Regions from separate parts of the Paenibacillus bovis genome, predicted to be linked through region 3. Evidence: riboswitches for the same ligand, from Rfam matches in the RefSeq annotation. Region 3 holds a riboswitch; each other region holds the start of a gene.
The links. Region 3 has a riboswitch for glycine ahead of gcvT (glycine cleavage system aminomethyltransferase GcvT). Riboswitches for the same ligand answer to the same signal wherever they lie in the genome.
Positions count from the first base shown of each region.

Region 1 (6,312 bases), 210 kb from region 3:
CGTGATTGCACCGAAGAAAAAAGGGTGCGACAGATGCAGGATGAACTGATTGCCGTCGTCTCGCATGAGCTGAGAACGCCGCTGTCGGCGATTATGGGTTATATCGAGATGCTGAGCCTGTATGAAGATATGCCGGCTGCCAAGCGGCAGGAGTTCATGAATACGATTCAGCAGGAGGGCAACCGTTTATCCAGACTGCTGGATGATTTCCTGGACAGTCAGCGTATCGAAGCAAGGCATATTGAATACCATATGAGCTGTCTGGCGGTACGCGAGCTCGTGCAGACGGTATGCTGTCAGTGGGATATTCATTCGCGGCATCGCATCCGTATACATGCCGGGAACGAGGAAATGTATATTTGGGGCGATCAGCACCGTATGATTCAGGTGATCCATAATCTGATCAGCAATGCGCTCAAATATTCACCAGATAGCATGGCGGTCGATATTAATATCAGACAGGAAGCCGACTCGGTCATTATTGCGATCGAAGATTATGGGATTGGTATTCCGGAGCAGGATCAGCCGCATGTATTTCGCAAATTTTTCCGTTCCCATTCGGCGGCTTCCCGCAAAATTAGCGGAACCGGACTGGGATTATACATCGCTAATCTGATCGTGCAAGATCATCAGGGTCAGCTGCAGGTCGTCTCCAATCCGGGTCATGGTTCCACGTTTATCCTGATGCTGCCAAAGTATACACCATTAACTTATTTTCTATAAAAAAGGTTGGCTCAGGCAGAAAATGAGCTCCTGAACCGTAAGTACGGAGTAACTTTGCCAAGAGGAATTGACAGTGTTATGCCGGCTGAATTAAGCTAGGGGTGACAAGGATAATGAGCAGAACCAAAGCGGGGATTTCCCCATGGAAATAGACTGCGAATGAAGATAGCGGGAGAGTCTGCGGATGTATGCGATCCGCCACCGAAGGAGCAAGCCGGCGGGAATGCCAGCCCCCGGTCAATCTCTCAGGTACCATGAACCGCTGCCGGACGCAACTCTGGAGAGAGCGCAAGCCACCCAAGGGGTATGATAGGCACAATGCCAGTATCGAAGATACCGGTATGCCCGTCCAAACTCTCAGGTAACGAGGACAGAGCAACAGGCCCTTGCAGGCCCTGCTCTGTCTTTTTTGTTGTCAGTTGGTACCGGATATGGAAAATGTATTATCAGCGGATACACACGGCGGAGAGCATCTATAGCACGACTCTGCCGGAATATAACTTGTTCAAGACAATAATCCACAGGCGCATATGCGGGAAAGAGGAATCAGAATGCGTTTTAAAAATGTATTCAACATTATCGGCCCATCCATGGTGGGTCCATCCAGTTCACATACGGCAGGAGCAGCACGTCTGGGGCGTGCGGCAAGGCAACTGCTGGGCGTTTGCCCGGAACATGCGGATATTATTCTGTACGGTTCATTTGCCGAAACGTACTGGGGACACGGTACCGATCTGGCACTGGTAGGCGGATTGCTGGACTACAGTCCCGATGATCCCCGCCTGCCGGATGCAGCGGAAGAAGCCGACCATCTCGGAATGACGATTCAATTTGATAAAGGAAGCGGTAATTATCCGCATCCGAACTTTGTACGTATTCGTCTGCAGCAGGGAGAGCGTACCGCCGAGCTGGCAGGCGCTTCTATCGGAGGCGGAAATATCGAAATTCATGAAATGAACGGGTTCGATCTCAGAGGGTCCGGGCAGTACCCGACGCTGGCGGTAGAGCATCAGGATAGCAAAGGAGTATTGGCGGATATTACGCGTACCCTGAGCGAGTCGGAGCTGAATATCGGCTTTATGGACGTGGATCGCAAATCACGCAGCGGTGAAGCAATGACAGTCATCGAACTTGATAGTGCCCCGGTTCAGGAAGTGCTGGATCGAATCGAGCAGCTGCCTCATGTGACTCGGGCAGTAGTTATTAATCTGGATTAATGGAAGGTTGTGAATCGGAATGCAATTCCGTTCGTTAAAAGATATTATCAGACTGTGTGAGGAACGTTCCGTAACGATAGCAGAACTGATGGTCGAAGAGCAGGTCAAGGAAACCGGCGTATCCCGCGAAGAAGTCATTCAGCAAATGACGGACTATTATCATATTATGAAAGAAGCTGTACACAAAGGGATTACAGAGGATACGGTTTCCCGCAGCGGATTGACCGGCGGCGATGCACGCCGGGTATACAATTATCTGAATAACGGAGAGACTGCATCCGGCAGCGATGCGACGCGTGCGATGTCCTATGCTCTTGCTGTATCCGAAGTAAATGCCTCGATGGGACGCATTATCGCGACGCCGACAGCAGGTTCCTGCGGCATTATTCCCGGTGTATTCGTAAGTACACAGGAGCGGTTTGGCTGGAGCGACGAGCAGATGGTCATGGGATTATTTGCTGCTGGAGCGATCGGTTATGTTATCGCCAATAACTCGTCGATCTCTGGCGCAGAGGGCGGCTGTCAGGCCGAGGTAGGATCTGCAATCGGTATGGCTGCAGGTGCAGTCGTCGAGCTGCGAGACGGTAGTCCCGAGCAAGCGATGCATGCAGTAGGTCTTGCTCTCAAAAATACGCTGGGGCTCATCTGTGATCCGGTAGCTGGATTAGTAGAGATTCCATGTATCGTCCGTAATGGACTGGGCGCAGTCAATGCACTGGCTGCTGCCGATATGGCACTGGCTGGCGTACGCAGTGCGATTCCTTCGGATGAAGTAGTAGATGTTATGCTGCAGGTAGGACGCTCTATGCCGAGTGAGCATCGTGAGACAGCCCGCGGCGGCCTGGCCCAGACCCCTACCGGTCGCAAAATTACAGAAGAACTGCGCCGTCGTAGACAGAATAACGGCAATTAAGATCGGAATCAACAGGATGATCTCCTGTCTTATTTCAATATAAAGACTGCCTGCTGCAGTACCTGAAGCCTCTGCTTTGTGCGGAGGCTTTTGAGTATACTGGTTATTATTCTACAACCAGCCAAAAAAGAGAAAAGATCCATAGAGTGCATCTTCAATATGGATTCACTTTTCATAAGCGTGTAAAAAGATGCTCTGAGGATTAGCCACTGTATCTCATCATTACAATACCAAAAACCGCCGTCATCAACAGGGATGACGGCGGTTATTTTTGTTATTGGATTAATCTTCAAGAACCAGCGGACGAAGCTTGGCTTCGATCTCTGTACGATGCGGCTCCAGGAATGGAGGCAGAGACAGTGTTTCGCCGAGCGAATCCATAGACTCATCAATATCGAACCCCGGTGTATCGGTCGAGAGCTCGAACAGAATGCCGTTTGGCTCACGGAAGTAGAGCGCGCGGAAATAGTGACGGTCAACTTTACCGGAGTTGGGAATACCCAGTTTGGATAATTTCTCCGACCAGGCATTGTATTGTTCTTCATTCGGTACACGGAAAGCGACGTGATGGACACCCCCGCGGCCAAGACGGGCAAATGGCAGCTCCGGACGTGTCTCGATATGAATTTCGGCACCTGCACCGCCTTCACCGGTAGCATATACCTGAATATCGGCATGCTGCTCACCAGCCAGAGATGGATAGGAACCGACATGGCGAAAGCCGAGTACTTCGGTCAAAATCATTACCGTGTTATCAGGGTTGGCTACCGTCAGTGTCACCGGTCCCAAACCGAGAATACCGTGTTCTACCGGTACATCCGAACCCGCCCATGCCTGACCGGGTGCAACGCCTTGCTCATTGTTGTCGGCTACCAGAATCAGACGGGTACCTTCAAAATCTTGGAAAGCAAGCGTATCGCGTCCGGCACGGGATTTGATTTCTTCGTGCGTTACATTAAGGCTGTCAAAACGATCGGACCAGTATTGCAGAGCTGCAGTATCAGCTACACGCAGGGAAGAAGCAGAAATACTGGATACACCCTGATACGTTGGACCAATGCCCGGCAGATCAAAAAAGGTCAATTCACTGCCCGGAGAAGCAACGCCATCTCCGTAAAAGAGGTGATAGGAAGTGGTATCGTCCTGATTGACTCCTTTTTTGACAAGACGCATTCCCATTACTTTGGTATAAAAATCAAAATTCTTTTCCGCTTTGCCTGTCATGATCGAGACGTGGTGAATACCTAACAGTTCCATAATCATCATCCTCCTGAGATTGTATATATAAATTGTTTTTGTATTTGAAATCTTAATGTTAAGATAATTATAGCATGAGTTTGGAAGAATACAAGAGGGTAGGCGAATTTTTGTGAGAAAAGTATAGTAGCTTTATTAAAAGGGAATATGAATCTGCATAAATTCATATAGAAAAAGAGGATTATACAGCAAAAAGACCATCCGATAGTATACGGATGGTCTTTGATACATTCAGATCATCAAGCCGTCAAGATCTGTAACAATAAGAAGTCATTAATGATTCGACAATCCGCCGCTTTCTGCGCGTGTTGTTACACGTGTGCGGTAAGTGTCGGTCTCCAGACCAATTTGCGGGAATACTTTGTTGAGGTCAGGGAATTTGGCAAGAATCTGCTTGTTGTCTGTACGCAGATCCATTTTGCTGTAATCGTAAAATCCTGCCTGTCCTACACTATTGATAAAGTCATTACCTGCGATCGTGGTATCTCCTTTTTTGGGAACCACGACACTTGGTGTGTTAACCAGCATATTATCTGTCATTTTGGTTCCGTTTGGATATTCGGGATGCCAGCTTGGGTCCAGGATGCTGCTCCACAGGGTATGATTATAACCATACTTTTGCTGAAGCGTTTTGCCGTATTGGGCCCATGGATTGCTAGTTGGATTCATCTCGCGCAGCTGGTCGGCGAAAATGCTGTTCACGCCATGGCTTTTGTTATCGCCGCGCTGATCAATCTGAATCATATTGGAATCGACTACCAGATTGTTTTTGGCAATATTATCATGACCATTTAGCAGAATTCCTTTGGTAGAGCCCTGAATAATATTGTACTGGTAGTTATCTCCGCTATCGGCTCCATCCGAATAGAAACCATTGGAGCGTTTGTTATGATGAATAAAGTTATAGCGGAGCACGTTGCCATACGATGCCCAGTCCTGTGCGGTATAGAAGGCACCGGTGTCACCTTCGATCAATGACGTATTGTGTACTTCATTGTATTCAAAAGTCAGATTGTTGCTGTATACGTAGCGTACAGCATCTTTGGGAACATCATGCATCAGGTTATGGTCAAACGTGATACCGACCGAGTTGCGAACCAGAATCGGCTCCAAGTGAGTCAGCTCACCTACATGATGAATATGATTATTGGTGACGCGACTATTGGCAGCAGTCAGGCTTTTGCGGTCACCAGAATCATTGATGCTGATTCCGAATCCGCCCAGTTCATAAATGTCATTGCTTTGGAACAGGTTGGAAGAACCGCCTACATCTAGTATTCCGCCGTTACCCAGATTACGCAGGGTGTTGGCAGCCACTGTAATATGCCCGCTGTTTTTGAGTTCAATCCCGTTGCCCATACTACCTTCAATTGTAAAGCCTAGCAGCTGCACATAGGAGGCATTTTTGAACGAGACCACCGGATTTTCATTATCGGCAACAATCATATTCAGGTTCTGGATTTTGCCGCCTTTTGGATAGTAATAAAGCTTATGATCCTTGAAGTCGAGTGCCCATTCACCTGGCTGATCAATTTCGTCCAGATAGTTGATTGCCCGCCATTCTTCAATACCTGTTCCGATCCGGTAAGGAGCACGGATCTTGGCTGTATATCCCGAATCATATGCTGACTCATAGACGTTGCCACTTACCGTCTTGGCATACACATCTTTGGTTACCACTGTCTGACTCGTGTTCTCATCCGGATAATATACAGGCGAAGGCTGTTCGCCAAGATAAGTCACTGGTGAGTCGGTAGCAGAACGATCCGACTTCAGAGCAGACGATTCCTTGGTAAGCGTACGATCTGTTCCAGAAGCAGTAGAATCTGCGGCAGCAGCGCTGTCTGTTTTCGCAGCAGTCTGATCGGTTTTTGAAGCTGTTGGCGCTGTGACAGGATTATCCAGCGACTGGAGTGTCACCGGTTTGGCATCTTCGGCTTCCTGCGCAGGGTCTGCGGCTTCAGTCTTCAGCAGGGAGTCTTCGGTCAGCTCTTCCTTGAGTTCAACCGATTTAGTTGTACCGCCTTCCTGATACATCGTATACGCTGTACTGGATGTATCTACATCGTGCAGCGCATCGTCAGCCGAAGGAGGCGTAGTCAGGGACTGCTGATTTTTATACGTATCGGCCAGAGCGGAGGTACTATTACGATAATCGACAACTGCTTTGCTCCATTTGGAGCCCATTCCGCCGTCCGGAAT
Region 1 is NZ_CP013023.1:4,366,659-4,372,970, reverse strand. It holds gene AR543_RS18575 (ATP-binding protein) at 1-723, shown strand, start outside; glycine riboswitch at 883-995, shown strand; gene sdaAB (L-serine ammonia-lyase, iron-sulfur-dependent subunit beta) at 1,275-1,940, shown strand; gene sdaAA (L-serine ammonia-lyase, iron-sulfur-dependent, subunit alpha) at 1,960-2,853, shown strand; gene AR543_RS18560 (ring-cleaving dioxygenase) at 3,136-4,110, opposite strand; gene AR543_RS18555 (right-handed parallel beta-helix repeat-containing protein) at 4,384-6,312, opposite strand, start outside.
Region 1: linked by a shared signal. The riboswitch ahead of sdaAB (L-serine ammonia-lyase, iron-sulfur-dependent subunit beta) and the one ahead of gcvT (glycine cleavage system aminomethyltransferase GcvT) in region 3 are both predicted to bind glycine.

Region 2 (6,312 bases), 1.4 Mb from region 3:
TCAGGCAAAAGGGATAGGGATGGAATCGTTCCTATCCCTTTTTCTGTTAAATTCACAAAATGGATAAATATTTTTGCGCACTCTTTGATGCAAACGGTTGCATAAATCAAAAGATAAGACTATAATAACTTATAATTTCATACCAAATGCAATACGTATTCAATCGTCTGTTTCTCCACAGTTATCCCAGGAAACCTGGCACAACGCAATTAGTTACACTTTGGCCTACATAGTTTACTGAAAACCCTTACTTCGGCTTTTGAGCAAACGATTGCGCAAAAACAGCTTCTTGGCCATTACCGATGAAGAACAGTAACAATCTATGGAATCGGATTAGGAGGATATTATGTTAGCAGAACAGCTTAATAAAAAAGGCAACAAAGTTACCCGGCAGCACCTGCCTAAGCTTCCCCTTCATATGATCTGGATGATCAGCTTTGGATTTTTGGGAGTACAGATGGCGTTCTCACTGCAAAGCTCCAATATGGGACGTATTTTTCAGACGATTGGTGCCGACCCTCATAGCCTCGGATTCTTCTTTATCCTGCCGCCGCTGGCAGGTCTGATTGTACAGCCGCTGGTTGGCTATTTCTCGGATCGTACATGGATGCCGAAGCTAGGACGGCGTATTCCGTACCTGTTGATGGGCGCGATTGTCGCCGTTATCGTGATGTGTCTGCTGCCCAACTCGGGCAGCTTCGGCTTTGGTCCGATGGCTGCGCTTACCTTTGGCGCGATTACGATTTTGTTTATGGATGTATCCTCGAACGTAGCCATGCAGCCTTTTAAAATGATGGTTGGCGATATGGTCAACGAGGAGCAAAAGGGATTTGCCTACTCGATCCAAAGCTTTCTGTCCAACAGCGGCGCGGTAATCGCTTGTATTTTCCCGTTTCTGCTAACGATGCTGGGTGTATCGAATAATGCGGCACCGGGTGTCGTTCCGCAATCTGTAGTCATTTCCTTCTATGTGGGGGCGATTGTACTGATCGTCTGCAGTCTGTTCACGGTATTCAAAGTCAAAGAATATACGCCAGCCGAATATGCAGCCTACCACGGAATTACAGACGAGAACAAGCCAAAGGCGGGCATGATGAGCCTGCTGCGCACAGCGCCACGGGTGTTCTGGACGGTGTCTCTGGTACAGCTGTTCTGCTGGATGGGATTCCAGTATCTGTGGACGTATGGTACGGGAGCAGTCGCAGCAAATGTATGGAACACAGCTGATCCTTCCAGTGCTGCATATCAGGCAGCAGGTAACTGGTTCGGCATTCTGTCGGCGGTACAATCGGTGGCAGCTGTACTGTGGTCACTCGTACTCGCCAATATGTCGAACAACAAGCGCAAAACCTGGTATGCACTCAGCTTGGTGCTGGGCGGTATCGGATTTGGCTCGGTCTTCTTCATTCACAGCCAGGGCGCTTTGGTCGTATCCTTCCTGCTGATCGGTATTGCCTGGGCAGCGATGATGACGTTCCCGTTCACCATGCTGACCAATGCACTGTCCGGGGAAAATATGGGTACGTATCTGGGTCTGTTCAACGGCAGTATCTGCCTGCCGCAGATTATCGCTTCCTGCCTGAGCTTCGCTCTGTTCCCGGCACTCGGTTCCTCGATGCCGGTCATGATCCTGATTTCCGGTGTGCTGCTGGTAATTGGTGCCTTTACGGTAGGCACGATCAAAGAAACCTATGCAAGACGAGATCAGACATTGAACTAACATGGTAGGTATAGGCCGTATAAGCCTGAACCTGGCACGAACCTTCTGAAGAAGGAAGAGATTATACATCTCTTCCTTCTTTTTTTAATATTCGCATTATCCTGCCCCATTGCTGCTTTCTTTAATTTACAGATAATTACTTTAATGATAGTATGAACCCATCTGGTACAAAGGAGGGTGGCACTCAATGATTCATTCCATGCGTTTACGCTAAGCAGCCGAAAAAGACGAATCCCTATTGAGGTGGGCTTTTTTTGTGATGCTTGTCGTTACGTATATGGACATTGACTGCGATCCGGACGGCTGTCTGTTGTGTTGTCCCGCTATGTTCCTGTACGTCATGAAGCAGATCCGGCCCCTGTAGGCGTTGATCTGCTTTTTTGCTGCTTTATCTGTACAGAAAAGGAGAGGGTATCATTATGTATGCAGATTGGAAACGAAAATTCGCATTCATTTTTAGCGGGCAGATCTTCTCGATCCTGACATCTTCGATGGTACAATTCGCGATTATCTGGCATCTGACCGAAACGACAGGCTCGGCTTCGGTATTAATGATTGCAGCGCTGGTTGGATTTATGCCGCAGGCACTGCTCGGGCCATTTATAGGGGTATGGCTGGACCGCTGGAACCGCAAGTTCACCATGATTGTAGCGGACAGTGTAATAGCGGTATCCAGTCTTGCACTCGGGGTATATTATTTGGCTGGAGAGCCGAGTCTGTGGGTGGTCTATGTGGTGCTGTTTATCCGCTCGGCGGCTTCGGCTTTTCATGGACCTTCCTTTCAGGCAGCGATTCCGCTGATTGCGCCGGAAGATCAACTGACCCGGGTAGCCGGATGGCATCAGCTGGTATTCTCCGCCTCGAGTGTACTGGGTCCGGCACTGGGTATTGCCGTATACTCGGCTACTTCACTCGGAACACTGCTGCTGCTCGATGTCGCAGGAGCATTGATCGCCAATGTGATGCTGATCATGGTTCGGATCGATCAGCCGAAGCAGGAGATTCAGGAGACTCCTTCCTTTCGGCGCGAATTCGTTCTGGGCTGGAAGACATTGATCTCGGATCAATCGATAGTGACGATTACGATCGCGATGGCTGTATTCAGTGTCGTCTTTATGCCGCTGGCGATGCTGTTTCCGCTAATGACGCTGTCGCACTTTGGCCGTGGCGGATACAGCGCCAGTCTGATTGAAGCCGTATTCGGCATAGGCATGATCCTGGGCAGCATGCTGTTGTCCGTGCTGGCGTCCAAATGGAAGGATTCCACGTATATCAGTCTGAGTCTGGGCATCATCGGAATAACCTGCATGGTGAGCGGCATGATCAGCAGCAGCGCCTTCTGGGGATTCGCGGCTCTGTCTTTTCTGATGGGCGCGGCGGCTCCACTGTTCAATGGACCGTATATGGCGATGATCCAGAAAGCCTATGAACCGGAGATGCTGGGACGGGTTCTTTCGCTGATTACGAGTATCGGGCTGCTATGCTCGCCGATCGGATTGGCTCTGGCTGGTCCGGTAGTGGACCGGTATGGCGTTCAGGTATGGTTTTTCTGGTCCGGTATTATCGTGGCACTGGTAGGACTGGCGATGTTTATACGATTGTATGGCATTCCCCAGCCAGGTGAGGAGAAGCAGGCACTGGATTAAGCAGAAAACAGGCAGGCTTATCGTGCATGTGTAATTTTTTTCACTGATGGATTGCTTACATTGCCGGTAATATGGTAGCATAGCAATACCGTTTTATAACTTCATAATTATTCAAGGGCTATGATTGCTATGGATCACACTATAGCAGGAGCAGCTTCTGGAGAGACTGCGGATTAACCGCGGCGCCGAAGGGTTCACAATCTCAGGCAAAAGGACAGAAGAGTACCGAATATATATTTGTCATGCGGATCGTTGCGATCCATAGGGCAGGTGTATATTTTGATATTCTTGTGCACTCGAGATTGGATGATATCCAGTCTCTTTTTTTATGGATTTTTACGTAAATTACGCAAGGATTGAGGGGGAAATCAGTATGGCACAGAAAGAATTAAAAAGAGAACTTGCCAATCGGCACGTACAGCTGATTGCGATCGGAGGTACGATTGGTACGGGGTTATTCCTCGGATCGGGCAAAGCGATCGAGAAGGCAGGACCTTCGATTATTATCACGTATCTGATCGTCGGCATGGCTATCTTTTTCGTAATGAGGGCACTGGGCGAGCTGCTGCTCTCCAAAGCAGGCTATCAGTCATTCACGGATATCGCCGAAGATTATCTGGGGCCCAAAGCCGCTTTTATCACCGGCTGGACCTACTGGTTCTGCTGGATTATGACCGCAATGGCGGATGTAATCGCGGTAGGCGTATATGTGCAGTATTGGCTCGATATTCCGCAGTGGATGCCGGCAGTCCTGTGCCTGATTATTCTGCTGGGGCTCAATCTGATGACGGTCAAGAATTTTGGGGAACTAGAATTCTGGTTCGCGCTGATCAAGGTAATTACCATTCTGGCACTGATCGGTCTCGGAATAGTGCTGCTGATCATGGGATTCAAGACCGATGCAGGCTCGGTAACGGTCCGCAATCTGTGGGAGCACGGCGGGATCTTCCCGAACGGAGTCACCGGTTTCCTGTTTTCGTTCCAGATGGTCGTCTTCGCCTATGTAGGTGTAGAGCTGGTCGGTGTATCGGCCGCGGAAACGGCTGATCCGCAGAAAAATATTCCGTCGGCGATCAACAAGATTCCGCTGCGCATTCTGTTTTTCTATGTGGGCGCATTGATTGTTCTGCTCTGCATCAATCCATGGACACAGCTGAGTCCGGCGGAAAGTCCTTTTGTACGTACTTTTACCCTCGTCGGTATTCCAGTCGCAGCGGGAATTATCAACTTTGTCGTACTCACCTCGGCGGCATCTGCGTGCAACAGCGGCATGTTCTCGACCAGCCGGATTTTATATAACCTGAGCCGCAAAGGACAAGCTCCCCAAAAGCTGGGTGAGCTCAATCGCAATCATGTACCAGGCAGCTCCTTGTTCGTCTCGACGCTGGTGATCTCCGGTGGCGCGCTGCTGAGCAAGCTGATTCCAGGGCAGGCTTTTGAGATCGTAACGACGATCAGTGCGATTTGCTTTATCTGGGTGTGGGGCGTTATTCTGGTCTGTCATATCCGGTACAAAAGAAAACGCCGCGATCTGCATAATGCGTCCACGTTCAAAGCGCCTCTGACTCCATTTATCAATTATGCGGTACTGGCACTGTTCGCTGCGATCCTGATCATTATGCTAATCGCCGAGGAGACACGCCCGGCGCTGCTGTGTACGCCGCTATGGTTTATTTTGCTGCTGGTGCTGTATTCTCTGCGCACCAGAAAGATCAAGGAAACTACAGATACGAGTAGCGTAACTCACTCCTGATTGTCAAAGAGATACGGGAATCAGCATTGAGCAGGTGAAGCAGGAATAGTATAATGAATCAGATATACACTGACGTTTATAAGGATACTTATTCCTTTTGTATGGATAAAAAAAATAAAGGCTTGGTGAGCGGAGGGAAATACGCGATGAATGACAACACAGTCGATACGACACAGCGTTTGGAGAATCCTGAATCCCAGCCCCGCCGTATACGGGCAGATGCACAGCGCAATATGGATTCTCTGCTGCAGGCAGCGATGAATGTATTTGCTTCTTCGGGAGTGGATGCGCCGGTACGGGAAATTGCGGAGCAGGCAGGAGTGGGCGTCGGGACAGTCTATCGCCATTTCCCGCAGCGTTCGGATCTGATCGAAGCGGTCTTTCGGCAGGAGGTCGATGCCTGCGCCGATGCAGCGACAGAATTGTCTGCACAGTACGGACCGGGAGAAGCGTTGGCACGATGGATGCAGCGGTATGTGGACTTTATTACAGCCAAGCGCGGACTTGCCGCAGCACTTCATTCGGGCGATCCGGCGTATGAGATGCTGCCGGCCTACTTTGATAAGCGACTCAAACCGGCTCTGGCCGATCTGCTGGAGACAGCGGCGGCAGCTGGTGAAATCGGTGCAGATGCCGAGCCGGATGATCTGCTGCGTGCAGGTGCAAGTCTCTGCGCAGCTGGGGCAAAAGGAGATCCACAGCAGGCACGCCACATGGTAGCCTTGCTCGTAGATGGGCTACGTTACCGGGCGAATCGTTAAGCTGGCAAAATCATCGGGATGCAGAACACTGGGCGATTGATGTTGATTTCATTTATGATGTTGATTTCATTTATATAGAAGGAATGTCATTATGTCTATTCAGCAATCGCAGGAAGATAGCAAATATGTATAGTCATGATTCAAGATAGAATTAAAAATTATTAAATAAAAAAGGAAGCCATGCGGATGGCTTCCTTTTTTATTTAATCAGGTATGAGATGCGGCTGTAGGCAGAAAACGGTCATGGGACATCATAGTTGCTGACTGCATAGCCGATTCTGTCTGATCCGCACGCTTAAAATGAATTACGATCTTACTTGGATTCAATGCGACCCATCGGATTGTCGCCTGCTGCCAGCACTGCCTTGGCAGCTTCCCAGGAAGTATCACCTGGATACAGCTGGCTGCGGAGATAAGCCCAGGTAAGCTGCT
Region 2 is NZ_CP013023.1:587,282-593,593, reverse strand. It holds gene AR543_RS02540 (SLC45 family MFS transporter) at 347-1,720, shown strand; gene AR543_RS02535 (MFS transporter) at 2,140-3,366, shown strand; glycine riboswitch at 3,514-3,594, shown strand; gene AR543_RS02530 (amino acid permease) at 3,740-5,119, shown strand; gene AR543_RS02525 (TetR/AcrR family transcriptional regulator) at 5,266-5,880, shown strand; gene AR543_RS02520 (alpha/beta hydrolase family protein) at 6,194-6,312, opposite strand, start outside.
Region 2: linked by a shared signal. The riboswitch ahead of AR543_RS02530 (amino acid permease) and the one ahead of gcvT (glycine cleavage system aminomethyltransferase GcvT) in region 3 are both predicted to bind glycine.

Region 3 (6,312 bases):
GGAGCCTTATTTAGCGAATAAATGTATTTTTGACACGTACCGAGCGGTTAAAATACATATTCCAGGCCAGTGTCAGCACTGCGCCCCAGATCATCGAAGCGACCATGCCCGATGTAGGCGGCACTACGAAAAAGGCGATAACGGCAAACGCCAGACTGAGAATCAGATACATTTTGGCCAGCCTTGGGAACGATTTTTTGCGCGTGTACAGCAGTACCATCATCAGTACCAGCAGTACAAACTGGATAATCGCTACAATCAGCTCATACACCGACAGCGCCTGTAGATTATCCCCGTACAGCGATAGCACGGAGCGTACTTCTTCCGGAAGCGCATCTTCATTGGCCGCCAGGAATAATACCGCTATGTAAGTAGGAATCGAGACCAATGCAATAAACAGACTCCAATACATATAGATCTGGAACACGGTCAGCCAGCCGCCGAGACCTACCAGCGGAGGACGCGGACCCGGTGGCTGGGGTGCACCATAGGGCGGACGCTCACGCTCTTGATCATTCGGATTAGGTGGATAATTATTATTCATTTTTTGTACCTTCTTTTCTCTGAAAATTAGCATCAGTCCATGACGCCGCAGCAACATTCCTATTCAGTCTACCACAGGTTCCGGGAGAATCACATTTTAACTCTCCCTCCGATCCGGTGAGGATAGCCTGATTTGCCTTTGCGTTCATCAGGTAGCTATATCGTAAATGTCAGAGTATGCATCAGTTATCGATTCAGCTCGGCCTGTTTACAATCCAACCTGCTTTTCACTCCAAGTCCATAGCCGCTCGGCCTGCTGCTGATCTTTTGCTTTTGCGTGCAGCCGATGCAGCTGCTTGCGGTAATAATAAGCACCCGATTTCCCTTCTACCGATGCATCGTCCGCGAGAAAGATCGCCGTCTCTGCTCCCTGCTCCGGTGTCTGGAAAAAAGGCATATGCGCGACTGAAGCGAGAATTCGTTTACCAAATCCTGTTTCCCGGTCTACACCGATGCTGGTAGCTACTGCACCAGGATGCAGACTGTTAACAGTTACTGAAGTTCCTTCCAGCCGCTGGGCGAGTATACGGGTAAAGTAAATATTGGCCAATTTGGATTGTGCATAGGCTTTGACCACGTTATAGCCGCTGCGAAGATTAGGATCATCCCAATGGATTTTACCCAGTTTGTAGGCACCGGAACTGACGACAACAATACGTCCTGCCTTGGCTTGCTGCAGGCTGTCCAGCAGCAGATGGGTTAGCAGGAAATGCCCCAGATGATTCACCCCGATACTCATCTCAAAACCGTCGGATGTCTCTTTGCGCTTCAGGTTAACCACGCCCGCATTGTTGAGCAGCACATCCAGATAATCATAACGTTTGCCAAACTCCTCCGCAAAATGGCGAATGGTCTCCAGCGATCCCAGATCGCATTTCATAAGAGTAATTTTATCCGATCCGCTCTCCTGACGTGCCTGCTCCAGTGCTTTCTGGCCGCGTTCTTCATTGCGGCAGCCCATAATCACTTCATGTCCACGCCGGGCCAATTCGATCGTTGATGCCAGCCCCATGCCAGAATTGGCGCCTGTAATGAATATCCGCTTTGCGTTCATCGTATTCCTCCTGTCGGGTTTATTCTTTTAAATAAACGCAGGAGCGCTTTTTCACACATATGCAGGAGATCGTACTGAATAGACGGTTAGATCCATCTTTCTGATCTGCAGGATGTTCTGAGTGCTGTATATCTTGTTGCAGAGATAACAATCCATACAGCAAAAAAGCACAGTACAGCAAAAAGATAACCTGCTCAACGAGTGGCAGGCAGCAGACAGGCTTGGCTGTTCCGGGATAGATGTATTACGATCCCGGTTACATAGTGCAAGCTGCTGAACCTCTTTTTGCGTAATGTGCTTGTGCATAATTAGACCTACAATTGAAATGCGAATCTGTCACAGTAACAGATTATGATGATATCCATGTCTGGATCATAGTTTCGGTGCTGTACAGGCTATATGTATGGTTGACCGTTAATCCTGAACCTGTAATTCATCATCTGCAGTCAACTATACAAGGAATGAATCTGATATCAATACCTGTTGACCGCTCGATTAATCCTGTGCGTGTTCAGCGTAAGCTTTGGCATCCATCAGTTTGGATAACGCGCTTTCCAAATCACCGTTTACTTTCAATTCGATCATCCATCCGCGTCCATAAGGATCGGAATTGACCAGCTCGGGCTCCGTTTCCAGATCAGTATTGAACGTAACGACCGTACCTGCCAGTGGACAGAACAGCTCTGATGCCGTTTTGACAGATTCCACTGTTCCTACTTCTTCGTCAGCAGCTACTTCGCGACCTACTTTTGGCAGTTCCACAAATACGATATCTCCCAGTTGATGCTGAGCAAAATCAGTAATGCCAATACGTACCGTGTCTTCATTGATACGTTCTACCCATTCGTGCTCTTCACTGTACAACAATTGGTCTTTGATCTCACTCATTGTCTCATTCCTCCGGTTCATGTCATGATTTGGTTCCTGATGCCACAAGCGTATAGTAAGGAAGATTGCGCTGTCAAGAGTCTTGACATCACTCTATGAATCAAGTATTAATATAATATACATACATTTTTAACACTTTTATTACTCAATGTTCGGAAATACATAACATCATATGTGAGCGGATGAACGTACAGGGAGAGACTGCCACCAGCATCAGGGCAGCGCCGAAGGAGTAAGCCGTTATGGTGAATCTCTCAGGCAAAAGGACCTGTACTGGACGCGGCTCTGGAGAGAATCCGAAGGTTATGAGTAGTTATAATCATAATGCCTGAACGGATCACCAAAGGGGAAACTTATGTCGGTTCTGTGCTGTTACGAGGAGTATAGCATACCGTAATGGATTATGCTGTATGATCATAACGCATCGGGTGAATAAGGTAACTCTCAGGTACCAAGGACAGGGAGGAAAGGAAAATGCGGGCAATGCCTGTTTATTTCCTGACCCTCCCTGTTTTTTTGTTTTTATCAAATAAACCATGAGGTGAATCATTCATGACTACAGAGCTCAAGCGTACACCGCTATACCCGTTATATGCTGCATCCGGTTCTCCACGTTGTATTGATTTTGGCGGCTGGGAACTGCCTGTCCAGTTTAGAGGTATTCAAAAAGAGCATGAAGCCGTTCGCGAACAAGCAGGACTGTTCGATGTTTCCCACATGGGTGAAGTGATGATCAGCGGCAACGGATCACTGGCTTATCTGCAAAATATGCTTACCAATGATGTATCCCGGCTGCAGGATGGACAGGCCCAGTACACATTGATGTGCTATCCGACCGGAGGAGTTGTGGACGACCTGCTGGTCTATCGATTGGAAGAAGAGCATTATATGCTGGTCATTAATGCTTCCAATATTGATAAGGATATAGAGTGGCTACAGGAGCATTTGCCGGAAAGTGTAACGCTGCAAAACATCTCCGAACAGACAGCCCTGATCGCTTTGCAGGGACCGCTGGCTGCCAATATTCTGGCCAAAGCAACCGGCAGTAAAGAGTACAGTGAACTTCCCGGATTTTCTTTCGTAGCGAATGCAGAGCTGTTTGGCGTCAAAGTGATCCTGTCCCGTACCGGTTATACCGGCGAAGACGGTTACGAGATTTATGCTCCTGCCGATCAAGCAGGTGAAATCTGGACCGGACTACTCGCCGCAGGAGAACCCGACGGACTCGTGCCATGCGGACTCGGTGCGCGGGATACACTGCGATTTGAAGCCAAGCTGCCTCTGTATGGACAGGAATTGTCTGCAGATATTACCCCACTGGAAGCGGGTCTTGGTTTCTTTGTAAAGCTGGACAAAGGCGACTTTATCGGACGCGATGTGCTGGTTAAACAAAAAGAACAGGGCACTCCCCGCAAGCTGGTCGGTGTCGAATTAATCGATCGCGGTATTCCGCGCTCCCATTATCCGGTATTTCTTGAAGGCCGCCAGATTGGCGAAGTGACTACCGGTACACAGTCTCCCACTCTCAAGCGTAATCTGGGACTGGCTTTGATCGAGGCTGAACATGCCGTTATAGGTACAGCCATCGAAATAGAGATTCGCGGTAAATTGCTCAAAGCCGAAGTAGTCAAAGCTCCCTTTTACAAAAGAAAGCCGGTAACTGTCTGATCGTTTGCTGTGGCATTCCTATGAGTACGACAAAGGTGGGCTGTATGATCCATTGATCATCTGCTGTCATTATTTTTCCTTATATCCATCTACATCTTTATTTCTATTCATAACATACATCTCATAACATATATCTGGTTGCATAACAGCACGTCGTTTCTACCATTACCCGGCAGCCTGATCTGCCAAAAGGAGTATATATAATGAAAAAGCATCGCTATATTCCGATGACGCCGCAAAATGAAGCGGATATGCTGGCTGTTGTCGGCGCGTCATCCATAGAGGATCTGTTCAAGGATATTCCGGCCGCTGTCCGTTATCAGGGTACGCTGCCTATGTCGGAGATGCTGGACGAATATGCGCTCACCCGTCATATGGGACAACTGGCTGGCCGCAATGCAGATACCGATCGTTATACGAGCTTTCTCGGAGCAGGCATTTATGATCATCATGTCCCATCGGTCATCAATCATGTAATCTCCCGTTCTGAATTCTATACAGCGTATACTCCATATCAACCGGAGATCAGCCAGGGCGAGCTGCAGGCGATTTTTGAATTCCAGTCCTATATCTGTGAACTGACTGGAATGGCTGTAGCCAATGCGAGTATGTATGATGGAGCAACTGCTCTGGCCGAAGCCGCTTCACTGGCAGCTTCCGCAACCCGCCGCACCAAGATTGTCGCTTTCTCCACGATTCATCCGGAAGCGCGCGCTGTTGTACGCAGTTATGCACGCGGTCTGAATCTGGAAGTGGTTGAAGTTGCCTATGGTGACGGAGTAACAGATATCAGCGCACTCGCCGAAGTACTTGACGATCAGACAGCAGCTGTACTGGTACAATCGCCGAACTTCTTTGGTGGTATTGAAGGTATTCGCGCTGCTGCCGATCTGGCTCATGAGCGCGGCGCCCTGCTCGTCGTCAGTACCAATCCAATTTCACTCGGACTGCTCGAAGCACCGGGCAAGCTCGGAGCCGATATCGTAGTCGGTGATGCACAACCGCTCGGTATATCCATGTCTCTCGGCGGCCCTACCTGTGGATTTTTCGCGGTGTCACAAGCACAGATGCGCCGTATGCCTGGACGAATCGTCGGCCAGACCAAAGACAGTGATGGCAAGCGCGGCTTTGTACTGACGCTGCAGACCCGTGAACAGCATATACGCCGTGATAAAGCGACTTCCAATATTTGTTCCAATCAGGCGCTGCTCGCCCTGTCCGCCTCTGTCTATATGTCGATTATGGGTAAACAGGGAATGATCGATGTGGCAGATTTGAATATTCAAAAAGCCCACTATGCTGCACAGAAACTGTCTGCTGTAGCCGGGCTGAAGCTGACATTCCAGTCTCCTTTTTTCAATGAATTCGTGATTACTCTGCCAGAAGGCACCTCTGCTGCCGAGCTGAATCTGAAGCTGCTGGAGCAGGGCGTTATCGGTGGATATGATCTGGGTCTATCCTATCCGGAATTATCCGGTCACATGCTGTTTGCCGTAACGGAAAAGCGTACCAAATCCGAGATTGATCAATTGGCTACCCAACTGGAGGCATCCCTATGACAAACGAAATGATAACGACAACCAATACAGATACTCCTTCCACAGCTACAGCATCCAATGAATTAATTGGTGCAGTAATCAAGGAAAAAGCACTGATCTTCGAACTTAGCCAGCCTGGCCGGGTCGGCTACTCTTTGCCGGAATGTGATGTACCTCGCGTGGAAGCCAGTTCGGTAATTCCTCAGGACATGCTGCGCAGTGAAGCAGCTGCCCTGCCGGAAGTATACGAAGTCGATGTTATCCGTCACTATACCGAGCTATCCCGCCTGAACTTTGGTGTGGATAACGGATTCTACCCGCTCGGTTCCTGTACAATGAAATACAATCCAAAAATCAATGAAGATGTAGCCCGTTATGCCGGATTCGCCAAAATCCATCCGTATCAGCCTGAGACCAGTATTCAGGGAGCACTGGAAATGCTGCATACCCTGCAAAACGATCTGGCTGTTCTGACCGGTATGGATGCCGTGACCCTACAGCCTGCTGCCGGAGCACACGGAGAATGGACCGGTCTGATGATGATTCGTGCCTATCACGAAAAACGCGGTGAACATCGAACCAAAGTCATCGTGCCTGATTCTTCGCACGGTACGAACCCGG
Region 3 is NZ_CP013023.1:4,572,845-4,579,156, forward strand. It holds gene AR543_RS19535 (DUF2569 family protein) at 11-544, opposite strand; gene AR543_RS19540 (SDR family oxidoreductase) at 752-1,597, opposite strand; gene gcvH (glycine cleavage system protein GcvH) at 2,093-2,485, opposite strand; glycine riboswitch at 2,668-2,765, shown strand; gene gcvT (glycine cleavage system aminomethyltransferase GcvT) at 3,038-4,153, shown strand; gene gcvPA (aminomethyl-transferring glycine dehydrogenase subunit GcvPA) at 4,357-5,712, shown strand; gene gcvPB (aminomethyl-transferring glycine dehydrogenase subunit GcvPB) at 5,709-6,312, shown strand, end outside.